Regions from separate parts of the Achromobacter sp. MFA1 R4 genome, predicted to be linked through region 1. Evidence: predicted binding sites of a transcription regulator. Region 1 holds the regulator's gene; the other holds the start of a gene.
What was found. The regulator HrcA, encoded in region 1, represses chaperone genes, less so after heat shock. The targets are predictions, from matches to a motif close to TTAGCACTCNNNNNNNNNGAGTGCTAA.
Positions count from the first base shown of each region.

Region 1 (7,655 bases):
CACCGAAAAGCCGATGGTGCCGGGCTTGCGCACGCCGGTGTCGCCATGGCGGCTCCAGGTGGCCACGTCAGGCAGCGCGACTTCCCATGCGGACGCGATGGTTTCACCCATCTTCAGCGCGGTGCCCGAAGGCGCATCCACCTTGTTGCGGTGGTGGGCTTCGAAGACTTCGACGTCGTAGCCCGAGTTCAGGATGCGGGCCGCCATGTCCAGCAGCTTGAGCGTGGCGTTGACGCCCACGCTCATGTTCGGGGCAAACACGATGGCCGTCTTCTGGGCGGCCACTTCGATCGCGGCGCGGCCATTGTCGTCAAAGCCGGTGGTGCCGATGACGGCCTTCACGCCGTGCTTGACGCAGGCCTGCAGATGCTTGAGCGTGCCCTCGGGACGGGTGAAATCGATCAGGCAATCGGCGCCCGCCAGCGCATCCAGGTCGTCGGTGATGGCCACGCCCGTCTGCTTGCCCAGCGTGGCGCCGGCATCGCGCCCGACCGCGCTGGAGCCCGGGACGTCCAGCGCGACGGCCAGTTCCAGGCCGTCGGCCTTCAGGACGGCTTCGATCAACATCTGGCCCATGCGGCCGTTGGCGCCGGCAATAGCAATACGCATAAGAAATCCTTGGTGTCAGAGCAGCGGCTCGGGCGCATTGCCGGGCTGGCCGGGGTATTGGTTGATCGGACTGACGGGCGCATCGGCGTCCCGCTTTTGCTCGTCCTGCTCTTGCTTCATGCGGGCTTCGTCCTGGTCCAGGCGCAGGTCGGTCTTTTCGTCGGCGACGGCGTCCGGGGTGTTGATCTGGTAGGGCTGCAGGTCGGGCTGCTTGTCGCCTTCCCATCGCACGAGCCGGTCGTTTTCGAACCAGACGGTGAACTTGCGCTCCTGCGCGTCGCCGTAGCCGGGCTTGAAGTAGTACGGGTAGTCCCAGCGGTTGGCGTGCAGCACGCTGGTGAGCGTGGGACTGCCAAGGGCGAAGCGGACTTGCTCGCGGGTCATGCCGGGCTGAAGCAGCGCAACCTGCTCCTGCGTGATCCAGTTGCCCTGCTGGACGGGGGCCTTGTACGGGAAGCCCCATTTGGTCGAGGTGCAGCCGGCCAGGGCAACGGCCAGGGCGGCGATGGCCAAACTGGTCTTCAGCGTGCGGGAGGGAATACGTGCAAACATGGACACTACGCGCCCCTATTATTTGGAAGCAAGCAAAACCGTTATCATAAAGGTTTCATAAGGATAGTTCCGCGTGGCGGCATGAATTCGGCGAGCCGTCTTGCGGTGACCCCTGTCCTTGCCCATGCCAACGCGGACGGAGAGCGATTACACCATGAGCGACCAAAGCGAACTGAAAAACATGGGTTTGAAGGCGACTTTTCCTCGCCTGAAGATTCTTGATATTTTCCGCAAATCCGGTGAGCGTCACCTGAGCGCCGAAGACGTCTATCGCGCCCTGATCGGCGAAAACGTCGAAATCGGCCTGGCAACCGTTTACCGCGTGCTGACGCAGTTCGAGCAGGCCGGCATCCTGGCGCGCAGCCAGTTCGACAGCGGCAAGGCCGTTTTCGAACTGAACGACGGCGACCACCATGATCACCTGATCTGCACCAACTGCGGCAAGGTCGTCGAGTTCTCGGATCCCGAGATCGAAAAGCGCCAGCAGAAGATTGCCAAGGACAACGCCTTTGCGCTGGAAAGCCACGCAATGGTGCTGTATGGCATTTGCGGAAGCTGCCTGAAGGGTCGTTGAACCCGGATCGGCAAGCGGAAGGCCGGGCCCTTGGACCACGGCCCCGCCAAGCGCAAAAGCCCCTTCATAGAGAAGGGGCTTTTTGTTGTCCGCAGACAGGGGGGATCGGGCGCGCGCAGCTTCCTGGGCGGGCGCGGCTTAAGACGCCGCCTGTCCGAAACCTTCCAGCATTTCGCGCGCATGTTCGCGCGTGGTGGCGGTGAGCGTCATGCCGCCCAGCATCCGCGCGATCTCTTCGACGCGGGCGGACGGGTCCAGTTCTTCGATGCTGGAACGCGTGGTGCCGCGCGATTCGGTCTTGCTGACCAGGAACTGGTTGTTGGCGCAAGCCGCGACCTGGGGCAGGTGGGTGACGCACAGCACCTGATGGCGCTCGCCCAGTTCACGCAGCAGCTTGCCGACGGCTTCGGCGACCGCGCCGCCCACGCCGCTGTCGACTTCGTCGAAGATCAGCGTCGGGACGCGCGCCGCACGGCTGGCGATGACCGACAACGCGAGCGAAATCCGCGACAGTTCGCCGCCTGACGCCACCTTGGCCAGCGGGCGCGGCGTGGTGCCGGCATGGCCGGCCACCAGGAATTCAACCTGTTCGCTGCCATGCGCGGAAGGGGCGGAAGGCGCAAGGGTGGGCTCGAAGCGGCCACCCTGCATCGCCAGCGTCTGCATGGCCTGCGTGACCTGCTTGGCGAGGTCCTTGGCGATCTTGCGGCGCGCCGTGCTGAGCTTGGCGGCGGCCGTGTCGTACTGCGCCTGTGCCGCGGCCGCCTGGGCGCGCAGGGCGTCGATGTCCCCGGCGGCCTGCAGGGCGGCAAGCTCCGAATGCAGCGATTCGCGCAGGTCGCACAGCGCGTCGGGTTCGACGCGGAACTTGCGGGCGGTTTCGAAGACGAGTCCCAGCCGCGCTTCCACGTCGGCGAGCCGCTTGGGGTCCAGTTCGACGCGGCTGACGTAGTTGTTCAGGTCCGACACGGCTTCGCTGATGGCGATGCGGGCCGATTCAAGTTCGTCCTGGACGCCCTTCAGGCCCGGATCGTGCCGCAACATCTGCTGGATGCGCTGGTTGGCCGCCGTCAGGCGGTGATGGGCGGAGTCGCCTTCGCCATCGAGCGCTTCGAGGATCTGCGAAGCGCCGTCGAGCAGCGACTGCGAGTGGGAAAGCCGCGTGTGTTCGGATTGCAGGGCTTCCCATTCGTCCGGCCCGAGGTTCAGTTGGTCGAGTTCATCGACCTGCCATTGCAGGCGCTCGCGGTCGGAGGCCAGGCTCTCGGCGTCTTTTTCGGCGGACTCCAGTTGCCGCGCCAGGGCGCGCCACTGCTTCCAGGCCTGACCCACGGCGTGGCGAAGCTCGGCATGGCCGCCGTGGGCGTCCAGCAGGTCGCGTTGGGCGTCGGGGCGCATCAGGCTCTGGTGCGCGTGCTGTCCGTGGATGTCGACCAGGCTGTCGCCGAGTTCGCGCAATTGCGCGACGGTGGCGGGGGTGCCGTTGATATAGGCGCGGCTGCGGCCCTGCGCGTCGATGACGCGCCGCAGCGAGAGTTCTTCGTCGGCGTCGATTTCACGCTCGGCCAGCCAGGCATGCAGCGCCTTGGGCGTGTCGAACACCGCGGTGATGTCGGCACGGGCCGCGCCTTCGCGCAGCATGCTGGCGTCGCCGCGTTCGCCCAGCGTGAGCGCCAGCGCATCCACCAGGATGGATTTGCCCGCGCCGGTTTCGCCGGAAAAGACGGTGAAGCCGGGACCGAAGTGGATCTCGGTCTGTTCGACGATGACGAAGTCTCGGATGTGCAGGGTGCGCAGCATGGGGGGCGCCAACTACTCTACGTTGTCGGAGGCTTCGGGCATCAGGTTCCAGTGCAGCTTGCGGCGCAGGGTGGAGAAGAAGCTGTAGCCTTCGGGATGCACGAAGCGGATGGTATAGGGCGCGCGCTGCACGACGATGCGGTCGCCCGGTTGCAGGTCGGACCAGGTCTGCATGTCGAAGTGCACGCTGGCGCCGACTTCGACGCGGCCCATGGCCGTGAGGGTCATGTTCAGCACGCCCGTGTCCGGAATGACGATGGGGCGGTTCGACAGTGTTTGCGGCGCCACCGGCACCAGCACCAGGGCGTTCATGCCGGGGTGCAGGATGGGCCCGTTGGCCGACAGCGCATAGGCGGTGGACCCGGTGGGGGTGGCGATGATCAGGCCGTCGGCGCGCTGCGTGTACATGAAGGCGCCGTCCAGCTCGACCCGCACCTCGATCATGCCCCCGCGTCCCGCGCGATTCAGGACCACGTCGTTCAGGGCCGACGCGGAATACATTTTCTGGTCGCCGCGCCAGACGCTGCCTTCGAGCAGCATGCGGTCTTCGATCTGGAAGCTGCCTTCCAGCACGCGGGCAAGCGCGGCGTGCGCGTCCTGCAGGGCGATGTCGGTGATGAAGCCCAGCCGCCCGTGGTTGATGCCCACCAGCGGCATGCCGTAAGGCGCGAGGTGGCGGCTGGCGCCCAGCACCGTGCCGTCGCCGCCCATCACGACGGCGAGCGAGGCGGTCTTGCCGATTTCTTCGAGCGTGGCGATGGGGTATTCGGTCAGCCCGGTGTTGCGCGCCGTGTCCGCGTCGATCAGCACCTGCCGGCCCGCCTGCGTGAGCGCGTGCGCAAGCGCTCTCAGCGGTGTATCCAGGCCGGTGTCCTGGTATCTGCCGATCAGGGCGACGATAGGAAAATGCATGGCTGCGTCAAAAGTGAGAAGGGCGAAACCGGAAAGCCGAATCCAGCCCGAAATGAGCCGGTTAGCCGATTATATGGGGCCGTATATCGGGTTGCGGGACAAAAATCGCCTCAATTGGAAAAGATTCCCTAAAATAGCCGTTATGGATGACCGCGCACGCGCATTACTGAAAGCGTTGATAGAACGCTACATCGCCGATGGGCAGCCAGTCGGCTCGCGGACGCTATCTAAAGTCTTCGATTTGTCCCCGGCCACCATCCGCAACGTCATGGCGGACCTGGAAGAGCTGGGGCTGATCCATAGTCCGCACACCTCGGCGGGCCGCGTACCCACGCCGCGCGGCTACCGCATGTTCGTCGATTCGCTGCTGTCGGTGCAGTCGTACCAGCTGCAGCCGCACAACATGGGCGAAATGCTCTCGGCGGCCGAGCCCACCCGCGCCGTCAACGCGGCCGCGGCGCTGCTGTCGAACCTGACCCAGTTCGCGGGCGTGGTGCTCACGCCCAAGCGCGCGCAGGTCTTTCGCCAGATCGAATTCATTCGCCTGTCGGACAAGCGCGTCCTGCTCATCATCGTGACGCCCGACGGCGACGTCCAGAACCGCATTCTTTTCGTGCAGCGCGATTACTCCGAATCCGAGCTGCTCGAGGCCGGCAACTTCTTCAACATGCATTTCGCCGGCAAGTCCTTCAATGCCGTCCGGCAGACGCTGTCGACCGAACTGGCCCAACTGCGCGAAGACATCTCCCGCCTGATGCAGGCCGCCGTCGAGGCCAGCGCCGAAGCCGCCGAAGACGGCGATGCCGTGGTCATTTCGGGCGAACGCAAGCTGCTGGACGTGACCGACATCGCGTCCGACATGGACCGGTTGCGCAAGATGTTCTCGCTGTTCGAGAAAAAGACCGATCTGCTGCAGTTGCTGGACGTGTCCAGCCGGGCGCAGGGCGTGCAGATCTACATTGGCGGCGATTCGCAGCTCGTGCCCATGGAGGACGTCTCCGTCATCACCGCGCCCTACGGCGTGGATGGCAAGGTGGTGGGCACCCTGGGCGTGATCGGGCCGACCCGCATGGCCTACGAACGCGTCATTCCCATCGTGGACATCACGGCGCGCTTGCTGTCCAACGCCCTCAGCCACAATCAGTAGTTCCATTCAAAGCTACATCCTCCTTGCGGAGGAACGGGAGTTTTTGTGTTTCTTCGCCTGTTCAAGTATCTCTGGCCTGAGCGCTACCTTCCTGAACCCCAGCAAGAAGACCCCTTCAACGAAGATCCGCCGCCGCGCGTGCCGGGCAAGGTCGGCGTGCTGCTGGTGAACCTGGGCACGCCGGACACCCCGACGGCCAAGGACATCCGCAAGTACCTCGGTGAATTTCTTTCCGATCCCCGCGTCATCGAGATCCCGCGCTACCTCTGGAAGCCCATCCTGCACGGCATCGTGCTGGTCCGCCGTCCCAAGCGGCTGGAGCCGCGCTATGCCGGCATCTGGATGCAGGAGGGCTCGCCCCTGATGGTCTACAGCAAGCGGCAGGCGGACGGCGTGCGCGCCGCTTTGCACGCCGCGGGCGTGGACGCCGTGGTCGAACTGGGCATGCGCTACGGCAATCCCTCCATCCCCGATGCCATCTCGGCCCTGCGCAAGCAGGGCTGCGAGAGCATCCTCACCGTGCCGCTGTATCCGCAGTACGCCGCCAGCACCACCGCCACGGTGGTCGATGCGGTCACCCGCCATGCGGGCAGGCTGCGCGACCAGCCCGAGATGCGCTTCATCAAGCGCTTCCACGACGATCCGGCCTACCTGGACCCGCTGGCCGCGCGCATCGAGCGGTACTGGCTGGAGCACGGCAAGCCCCAGAAGCTGGTCATGAGTTTTCACGGCCTGCCGCGCTATTCGATCGAGCTTGGCGACCCCTACTACCGCGATTGCCTGGAGACGGCCCGGCTCTTGACGCAGCGCCTGTCCCTGCCGCGCGACCAGATCGAAGTGACGTTCCAGAGCCGGTTCGGCACCGCCCGCTGGCTGGAGCCCTACACCGAGCCGACGCTCAAGGCGCTGGCCGCCTCGGGCGTCACCGAGGTCGATGTGGTGTGCCCGGGATTTGTGGCAGACTGTCTTGAAACCCTGGAAGAAATCAGCCTGGAATGCCGCGACGCCTTCCTCGAGGCGGGGGGCAGGCAGTTCCGTTACATCCCGGCCATCAACGACGACGAGGCCTGGATCGCCGGCCTGTCCGGCTTGGTGGCACGGCACTTGCAGGGATGGGTTCCAGGCACCACTGACTTGAAGGAGAAGGCGCATGCAGCATGATCCCAAGACTGGCAAGTCGGAAAAGAAGGGAAAGGTAAGCACCCCGGCCGAAGAAGACCACGTCGAACACGAGCTGGACGAAGCCCTGGCCGACACCTTTCCGGCCAGCGACCCGGTCGCCATTCCCTCCAATCCGGATGCGGATGACAAGCGTGTCGACCGCGCATTGAAGGAAAGTTTTCCGGCCAGCGACCCCGTCGCGCCGGCGCAGCCCAGCAAGAAGTAAGCGGTTCGAAATCCAGGGCGGTCCGTTCACGCGGCGCCCTGGCCGCCGCCGTGAGGGAATTTTTCACTTACCCGGGCTTGAAATAGGGGTATTGGCCCCCATTCATGTCTGAGAAAGCCATTCTTTTTGGAGGATTCCCCATGACGGCACCCCACGAGCCTGCTGAGCAGGCGCCCGAAGTCGGCCAGAGCGCCGACGCGGCACCCGCCGCCCAGGACGCTACGCAGGCCGAGCTGAACGAGTTGCGCGCCCAACTGGACGCCGCCCAGGCTACCGTCAACGAGCAGCACGACCAGCTTCTGCGTGTGCACGCCGAGGCCGAGAACGTGCGCCGCCGCGCCCAGGAAGAAGTGTCCAAGGCGCGCAAGTTCGGCATCGAATCGTTCGCCGAAAGCCTGGTTCCGGTCAAGGACAGCCTGGAAGCCGCGCTGGCCCAGCCTGACCAGACGGTCGACACGCTGCGCGAAGGCGTCGAAGTCACCCTCAAGCAGCTTGCCGCCGCCTTCGAGCGCAACCTGCTCAAGGAAATCGCGCCGGCGCAGGGCGACAAGTTCGATCCGCACCAGCACCAGGCCATTTCGTCCATTCCCAACGAGCAGCCCGCCAACACGGTGGTGCAATTGCTGCAGAAGGGCTACGTGATTGCCGACCGTACCCTGCGCCCGGCGCTGGTG
Region 1 covers NZ_LT707065.1:3,150,220-3,157,874, forward strand. The annotation lists gene dapB (4-hydroxy-tetrahydrodipicolinate reductase) at 1-609, opposite strand, end outside; gene BXA00_RS14270 (outer membrane protein assembly factor BamE) at 625-1,161, opposite strand; gene fur (ferric iron uptake transcriptional regulator) at 1,316-1,735, shown strand; gene recN (DNA repair protein RecN) at 1,874-3,535, opposite strand; gene BXA00_RS14285 (NAD kinase) at 3,548-4,447, opposite strand; gene hrcA (heat-inducible transcriptional repressor HrcA) at 4,590-5,594, shown strand; gene hemH (ferrochelatase) at 5,640-6,755, shown strand; gene BXA00_RS14300 (hypothetical protein) at 6,745-6,981, shown strand; gene grpE (nucleotide exchange factor GrpE) at 7,122-7,655, shown strand, end outside.

Region 2 (7,655 bases), 1.3 Mb from region 1:
GGCGCCCAGCCATGAACGTGAATGATGATGCCAAGCAGACAGCCAACGATCGCGAGCAGCACGGAATAGGGCAGCTTGACGCGGCCGGCCAGGGGCGGCATGAAGCAGACCAGCGTGAGCAGGCCCGCAAGACCAAATACGAGAAAACCAACATCCATGGGTGACGCCGCGTCCCATTCTTAAAGCGTGTGGAAGGTTTCGCAAGAATAGCGGCTTTTTTCGGATGCCTGCCGTCAGCGTCTGACGGGAATCGTGGAGAATGCACGTTTCGTTACCCCAAGGGACGCTTGCGAAACGCGCCGCGCCATGTTTTTTGGGTAATGTGGCATCACGCAAATTCTGCAGGAGCGGCTCGTGGCTCGCATCCATACCCTGACCCGGCGCCATGACGCGCCCGCGATGCTCGTCCAATTGACCGATAGCCATCTGTTCGGCGAGCCCGACACTTCGATGCTGGGCGTCGATACCGACGCCAGCCTGCGCGCGGTCCTGCGCCAGATCGAGGCCGACGGCAAGCATCCCGACCTGTTGCTTGCCACGGGCGACCTGTCGCAGGACGGCGAAGCCGCGAGCTACCGGCGCTTTGCGCGCATCCTGTCCGAATCCGGCGCGCTGGAGCGCGCCACCATCCGCTGCCTGCCCGGCAATCACGATCAGCCGTCAGTGCTGCGACAGGAGCTCTCCGAATGGTCGATGCCCGTGACCGACGTGGGCGCGTGGCGCGTCATTGCGCTGGACACCACGGTGCCCGGCTCGAACGCGGGGCACCTGCCGCCCAGTGAACTCGATATGCTGGAGGCCGCGCTGGCCCAGGCGCCCGATCGCCACACGCTGGTGGCCATGCACCACAACCCGATGCAGATCGACAGCCATTGGCACGACTCGATGATGATCGACAACCCGCAGGCGCTCTTCAAGCTGCTGGCCCGCTGGCCGCAGGTGCGGGTGCTGCTGTGGGGGCATGTGCATCATGAGTTCGACCGCCGCCGGCACAACCTGCGCATGCTGGCCACGCCGTCGACCTGCTTCCAGTTCAGCATCCGCGACGGCAAGCACATCGTGGACAACATGGCGCCGGGCTACCGGTGGATCAAGCTCTATCAGGACGGTTCGATGGCCACGGGCGTGCGCCGCGTGCAGGACGCGCTGTGGCACACGGCGCTGGCGGCGCCGGAGAACGCCCGCGCGGCGTAATGCCTGCGCCAGGCAATTCCCATGCAGGGTCGCGTGTGAAGCGTGGCGTGTGAAGCGATTCGCATGACGCGATGCGCGCCGAGCGCGCATAAAAAACGGGGCACCGATATGCTAGGTGCCCCGCAAGCATCCGTCTCATAGGGGAGGGGAAAGAGGAGAAGCCGAGACGGATGACAAGACTGCCAACCTAAGTTCGCGGTCTACATGAAGTTAGGCGGCGCCATCCCCATTAAGTTTCGAAGAAGTCCGAAAATTCGCCGCGAATTTGTATCAATTTATTGGTCCACCAGCGCGCGTCCGCAAAAGAAAAGGCCGCGAACTTCGCGGCCTTCCGAGGCGATAGCGGGCGTGATGCGAAATCAGGCGGCGAGGTTGCCGCGCATCTTCTTGAGCGCGGCGGCTTCAATCTGGCGGATGCGTTCCGCCGAGACGCCGAATTCCTGCGCTAGCTCGTGCAGCGTCGCGCCGCCATCATCCTGCAGCCAGCGGGCCTCGACGATCCGGCGCGAGCGGGCATCCAGCGCATCGAGCGCGCCGGTCAGGCCCGCGCTTTGCAGGCGGTCGCGCGCGGCGCGTTCCAGCACACGCGTGGGTTCCTGGCGGCCTTCATCGGACAGATAGGCGATGGGCGCGTAGCTGTCATCGTCATCGTCCTGGTTTTCCAGCGACATATCGCGGCCGGACATGCGGACTTCCATCTCGCTCACGTCTTCGTGGCGCACGTTCAACTCGCGGGCGATATGGTCGACCTGTTCCGGATCCAGGGTCTGGCCGTCGGGACGCATGCTGCGCAGGTTGAAGAACAGCTTGCGCTGGGCCTTGGTGGTCGCCACCTTGACCAACCGCCAGTTGCGGATGATGTACTCGTGGATCTCGGCCTTGATCCAGTGGACGGCGAAGGACACCAGGCGCACGCCGCGCTCGGGGTCGAAGCGCTTGACGGCCTTCATCAGGCCGACGTTGCCTTCCTGGATGAGGTCGGCGTGGGGCAGGCCATAACCCAGGTATTGCCGGGCCACCGAGACGACGAGGCGCAGGTGCGACAGGATCAGCTCGCGGGCGGCGCCCAGGTCTTCTTGGTCGCGCAGGCGGCGGCCAAGCTCCGTTTCACGCTCCGCGGACAGCACCGGCAGGCGGTTGACCGCGGAAATGTACGCGTCGATCGTGCCCAGAGCGCCCGGATTGGCAATGGCCAACGCCAGAGCGTTGCCGGAAGCGGTCAACGAGGTACTGGGTTGCTTCATAGCGGGGGTCTCCGGATGGCGAAGAGATAAAGACATGAATTCGATGTTAGCACTCAAGTATTGGGAGTGCTAATTCGACTGTTGCGGCGCGTCAAAGTTTCCTTTGACAGAACGCGTCCCCATTTATTTTACGGCGTGCCGTCACCAGCCCAGTTGCTTGAGACCATCAACGGTGGCCTGGCCATCCGGGCGGATGAAAAGCGCGCCGCGGGGATCCATGAACACCTGGTAGCGGGCGCCGTCGAACAACGGCATGTAGGCGCCGCTGCCGAATTGGACATCGACGAAGGGGAACCAGTTCGGAAAACTTTTCTTCAGTGAACCGAGATCCGGCGCGGGCCAATCGTCAAGCGGATGCACGGAGCGGGTGGCCGTGGCTTCACGCGCCGCGTCGCTGTAGCGACCCGACAGGCGCTCCAACCGGTACAGCGGCGGCACGCCCGCCATCAGGGCCGGCAGTTTCCAGCGCACGACGCGGGCGTCGATCTGCCATTGATCGCCGTACAGGACGTATTGCCTGGTGCCGATCGCCGGCGCGCTGGCATTGACCTCGAATTGGCCCTCTGCCTGCTGGCGGACGTCGATTCGCGCCACCGGTTCGTCGGTCGTGAGTCGGACGAACTGCACCAGCGACAGCGCGAGCAGGCCGGACACGCACCCCAGGCACACCAGCAGCAGTCCGCACGCCCGGCGGACGGGCCGGAACTGGAACATGCGGCGGCCGCGCTCGTCGCGTGGCCCCCCGCGTCCCAGCAGCATGACGATGCCGGGCAGCAAGACGATGACGGCGCCCAGCAGGATCCAGGCGAAGGGAGCGATTCCGTTGATCAAATGAGGCGTTCCTATTCAAGCCGAGGGGCTTGCGGCGCGGCGGGCGCAGGAAGCCGCCACCCGCCGCGGCAGGCTCCCCAGTATAGAAGCGCGCCCTCAGGCGGCCGGTTTTCCAAGCCGCTCGACGTGAAACCGGATGTGATCCTCGATGAACGTCGAGATGAAGTAATAGCCATGGTCATAGCCGGACTGGCGACGCAGTGTGAGCGGCTGGCCGGCGGCGGCGCAGGCTGCCTCGAACACCTCGGGATACAACTGCTCGGCCAGGAATTGATCGGCGTCGCCCTGGTCGATCAGGATGCCGCCGGGGAACGGCTGCTTCGATCCGCGCATCAGGGCCGACGCGTCATAGGCCGCCCAGTCCTGGACGTCGGCGCCCAGGTATGCGCCGAACGCCTTCTTGCCCCACGGGCACTGGCTGGGCGCCGCGATCGGCGCGAAGGCGGAGACGGACTTGAACTTGTCCGGGTTGCGCAGCGCCAGGACGAGGGCGCCATGGCCGCCCATGGAGTGGCCGAAGATGCCGGTGCGCGACGCGTCGCCCGGCAGCGTGCCGCCCGTGACGATGCCGTGCAGTTCGCGGGTCACGTAGCTGTCCATGCGGTAGTGCTCGCGCCACGCCGGCGTGGTGGCGTCCACGTAGAAACCGGCGCCCGTGCCCAGGTCCCAGCTTTCGTCTTCGCCGGGCACCCCCGCGCCGCGCGGGCTGGTGTCGGGCGCGACCAGCATGACGCCAAGCTCGGCGGCCAGGCGCTGGGCGCCCGCCTTGATCATGAAGGTCTCTTCGGTGCAGGTCAGGCCCGCCAGGTAGAACAGCACCGGGACCGGCCCGTTCTCGGCCTGGGGCGGCAGGTAGACCGAAAACCGCATGGGCAGGCCGATTTCCGTGGAATCGTGGCGGTAATAGCGCTGCGTGCCGCCGAAGCACCGATGCTGCGAGATGAGTTCCAGGGACACGGCCATTGGCTTTCTCCGGTGTAGAGGTGGAAAAACGTCGGCGGGTTAGGGGATATCCATGGTGCGACGTTCCGTCGCCGAATGTTAACCTGCCCCTCAATGAGCGCTCGCGACAAAAAAAATGCCATACCGCGCCCAGATTGTGATCACGGGACTTGACCAGCGCCCACCGTGGCACTATTTATATACCGTGAGCGAAGACAAACCGTTCTTCCTGATACGCAAGCCCTGACACTATGGCCCGTCTGCCCCGCCTGTATGCCCCTGGGCTGCCCCAACTGGTGCAGGCCAACTTTATTCAGCCATTGGCAGCGCCATCGCAACCCGCGCCCGCCGATATCCTGAATCAGCTTGCCATGTGGCTGGGCGAATCGGCCCAGCGCCACCGCGTGTCGGTGCACGGCTGGCTTCTTGCCAACGACCGCATCCTGCTTCTGGCCACGCCGGCGGACGAAGAAGGCCTGCCGCGCCTGATGCAGACGCTGGGCCGCAACCTGGCGGCGCGGCTGCGCGGCGGCCGGGTGTTCGCGGGCCGCTACCGATCGGCGCTGCTGGAACCGGGCGCCTGGGTGCTGCCGGCGCTGGTCTGGCTGGAAACCTACCCCGTGCGCAGCGGCGCATCGCAGGACCCCGACTCCTGGCCGTGGTCATCCGCGTCCAGCCATACGGGCAATACCTCGGCGGCGCCGGCGCAGTGGCAGTCCGATCACGCCGATTACTGGGCCTGCGGCAACACGCCGTTCGACCGCCAGGCCAATTACCGCAAGCGGCTGCAGGACGGGTTGTCGCGAGAGGAAACGCAGCGCATCGACCAGGCGGTTTCCGGCCAGTGGGCGCTGGGCGGCCCGAGCTTCATTGCCAGCCTTGCCCATACCGCCAGTCGGCGCGTGGCGCCGGGACAGCGCGGCAGGCCGCGCAAGAAGCCTGCCGCGGCGTCGGCGGACACCGAATCTGGCCCGTCCTCGCCGACGACCTCCACGCCGCCCACCCATTCCTGATCCTTTCAACCCGCCGCGATGGCGGGTTTTGTTTTTGGGGCTGATTCACGCCTTGGCGCCGCGCGGCTCGCGCCGCATGATGTGCAGTTTTCGCCACAAAGCGGGTTGATCCGACGCTGCAAATCACCACATTTAAATGGGGACGCATAAACGGGTTTTTGTGCGATTTTGGTGCGCCGGCGTTGGCAGCCAAAGACCCCACCCGTGCAAGCCCACAATTGGCGCGGATCTTGTTATGTCCCCATATTAATGCACTATAACAGCGCACTGAAATTATTAGGGTCATACCCCGTTTGTTTCTGTTGCACCCTACTCGCTGCGGGGGTATTGTCCGTCTCCTGCACTGCAACATTACGACGCAGGCCCACTGCGGAGCGCGCCATGCCCCAAATTACCCCGACCGAATCCTGTCCCACCCCCAAGGCGACCCCCATCGATGCCACGCGCATCGGCCTGCCTTCGGCCCAGGGCCTGTACAACCCCAAGAACGAACATGATGCCTGCGGCGTCGGCTTTGTGGCCCACATCAAGGGCAAGAAAAGCCACGCGATCATCCAGCAGGGCCTGAAGATCCTGGAAAACCTGGACCACCGCGGCGCGGTCGGCGCGGACAAGCTCATGGGCGACGGCGCGGGCATCCTGATCCAGATCCCCGACACGCTCTACCGCGACGAACTGAGCCAGCAAGGCATCATCCTGCCCCCGCCCGGCGAGTACGGCGTTGCCATGGTGTTCCTGCCCAAGGAAACCGCCTCGCGCCTGGCCTGTGAGCAGGAACTCGAGCGCTCCGTGCGCGCCGAAGGCCAGGTCGTCCTGGGTTGGCGCGACGTGCCGGTGGACGTCGACATGCCCATGTCGCCCACCGTGCGCGACTGCGAACCCGTGATCCGCCAGCTTTTCATCGGCCGCGGCGCCGACGTGATGGTGCCCGACGCGCTGGAACGCAAGCTGTACGTCATCCGCAAGACCGCCAGCCACGCCATCCAGAACATGCACCTGGCGCACGGCAAGGAATACTTCGTGCCCTCGGCCTCGGTGCGCACCGTGGTCTACAAGGGCCTGCTGCTGGCCGACCAGGTCGGCCGCTACTACCGCGACCTGGCCGATACCCGCACGGTGTCCGCCCTGGCGCTGGTCCACCAGCGTTTCTCGACCAACACGTTCCCCGCCTGGCCGCTCGCCCACCCGTACCGCATGATCGCCCACAACGGCGAAATCAACACGGTCAAGGGCAACTTCAACTGGCTGCGCGCCCGCGAAGGCATGATGCAGTCGGCCGTGCTGGGCGAGGACCTGAAGAAGCTGTATCCCATCGTCTATGAAGGCCAGTCGGACACCGCCACGTTCGACAACTGCCTGGAACTGCTGGTGAATTCGGGCTATTCGCTGGCCCACGCCATGATGATGATGATCCCGGAAGCCTGGGAACAGCACACGCAGATGGACGAAAGCCGCCGCGCGTTCTACGAATATCACGCCGCCATGATGGAGCCGTGGGACGGCCCGGCCGCGGTCGCGTTCACCGACGGCCGCCAGATCGGCGCCACGCTGGACCGCAACGGCCTGCGTCCCGCCCGCTACCTGGTCACCGATGACGACATGGTCATCCTGGCCTCCGAAGCCGGCACGCTGTCGATCCCCGAGAATCGCATCGTCAAGAAGTGGCGCCTGCAGCCGGGCAAGATGTTCCTGATCGACCTGGAACAGGGCCGCATCATCGACGACGCCGAGATCAAGCTGCAACTGGCCAACAGCCGCCCGTACCGTCAGTGGATCGAGCGCCTGCAGATCAAGCTGGAATCGCTGCCCGCCCCGCGCCAGGTGGCCGTGGCGACGCAATCGGCCGTGTCGCTGCTGGACCGCCAGCAGGCCTTCGGCTGGACCCAGGAAGACTACAAGTTCATCCTGGAGCCCATGGCGTCCAGCGGTGAAGAAGTCATCGGCTCGATGGGCAACGACGCGCCGCTGGCCGTGCTGTCGGACCGCGCCAAGCCGTTCTACAACTACTTCCGCCAGTTGTTCGCGCAGGTCACGAACCCGCCCATCGACCCCATCCGCGAACAGCTGGTGATGTCGCTGGTGTCCTTCATCGGCCCCAAGCCGAACCTGCTGGACATCAACAACGTCAACCCGCCGCTGCGCCTGGAAGTCTCCCAGCCGGTGCTGGATTTCGCCGCGATGGCGCAGATCCGCGACATCGACCAGGTCACGGGCAAGAAATTCCGCAGCTTCGAACTGGACATCACGTATCCCGCCGCCTGGGGTCCCGAGGGCATCGAAGCCCGCGTGGCGGCCCTGTGCGCGCGCGCCGTCGATGCGGTGCGCAGCGGCTACAACATCCTGATCGTGTCGGACCGCTTGGTCGACAGCGAGCGCGTGGCCATCCCCGCGCTGCTGGCCACCTCGGCCGTGCACCAGCACCTGATCCGCG
Region 2 covers NZ_LT707065.1:1,862,009-1,869,663, forward strand. The annotation lists gene BXA00_RS08345 (cation:proton antiporter) at 1-158, opposite strand, end outside; gene BXA00_RS08350 (phosphodiesterase) at 355-1,194, shown strand; gene rpoH (RNA polymerase sigma factor RpoH) at 1,554-2,438, opposite strand; gene BXA00_RS08360 (hypothetical protein) at 2,580-3,269, opposite strand; gene fghA (S-formylglutathione hydrolase) at 3,366-4,232, opposite strand; gene BXA00_RS08370 (hypothetical protein) at 4,463-5,224, shown strand; gene BXA00_RS08375 (glutamate synthase-related protein) at 5,606-7,655, shown strand, end outside.
Region 2: rpoH (RNA polymerase sigma factor RpoH) is a predicted target of HrcA. The motif match lies at 2,485-2,511, and genes of this name have one in related genera.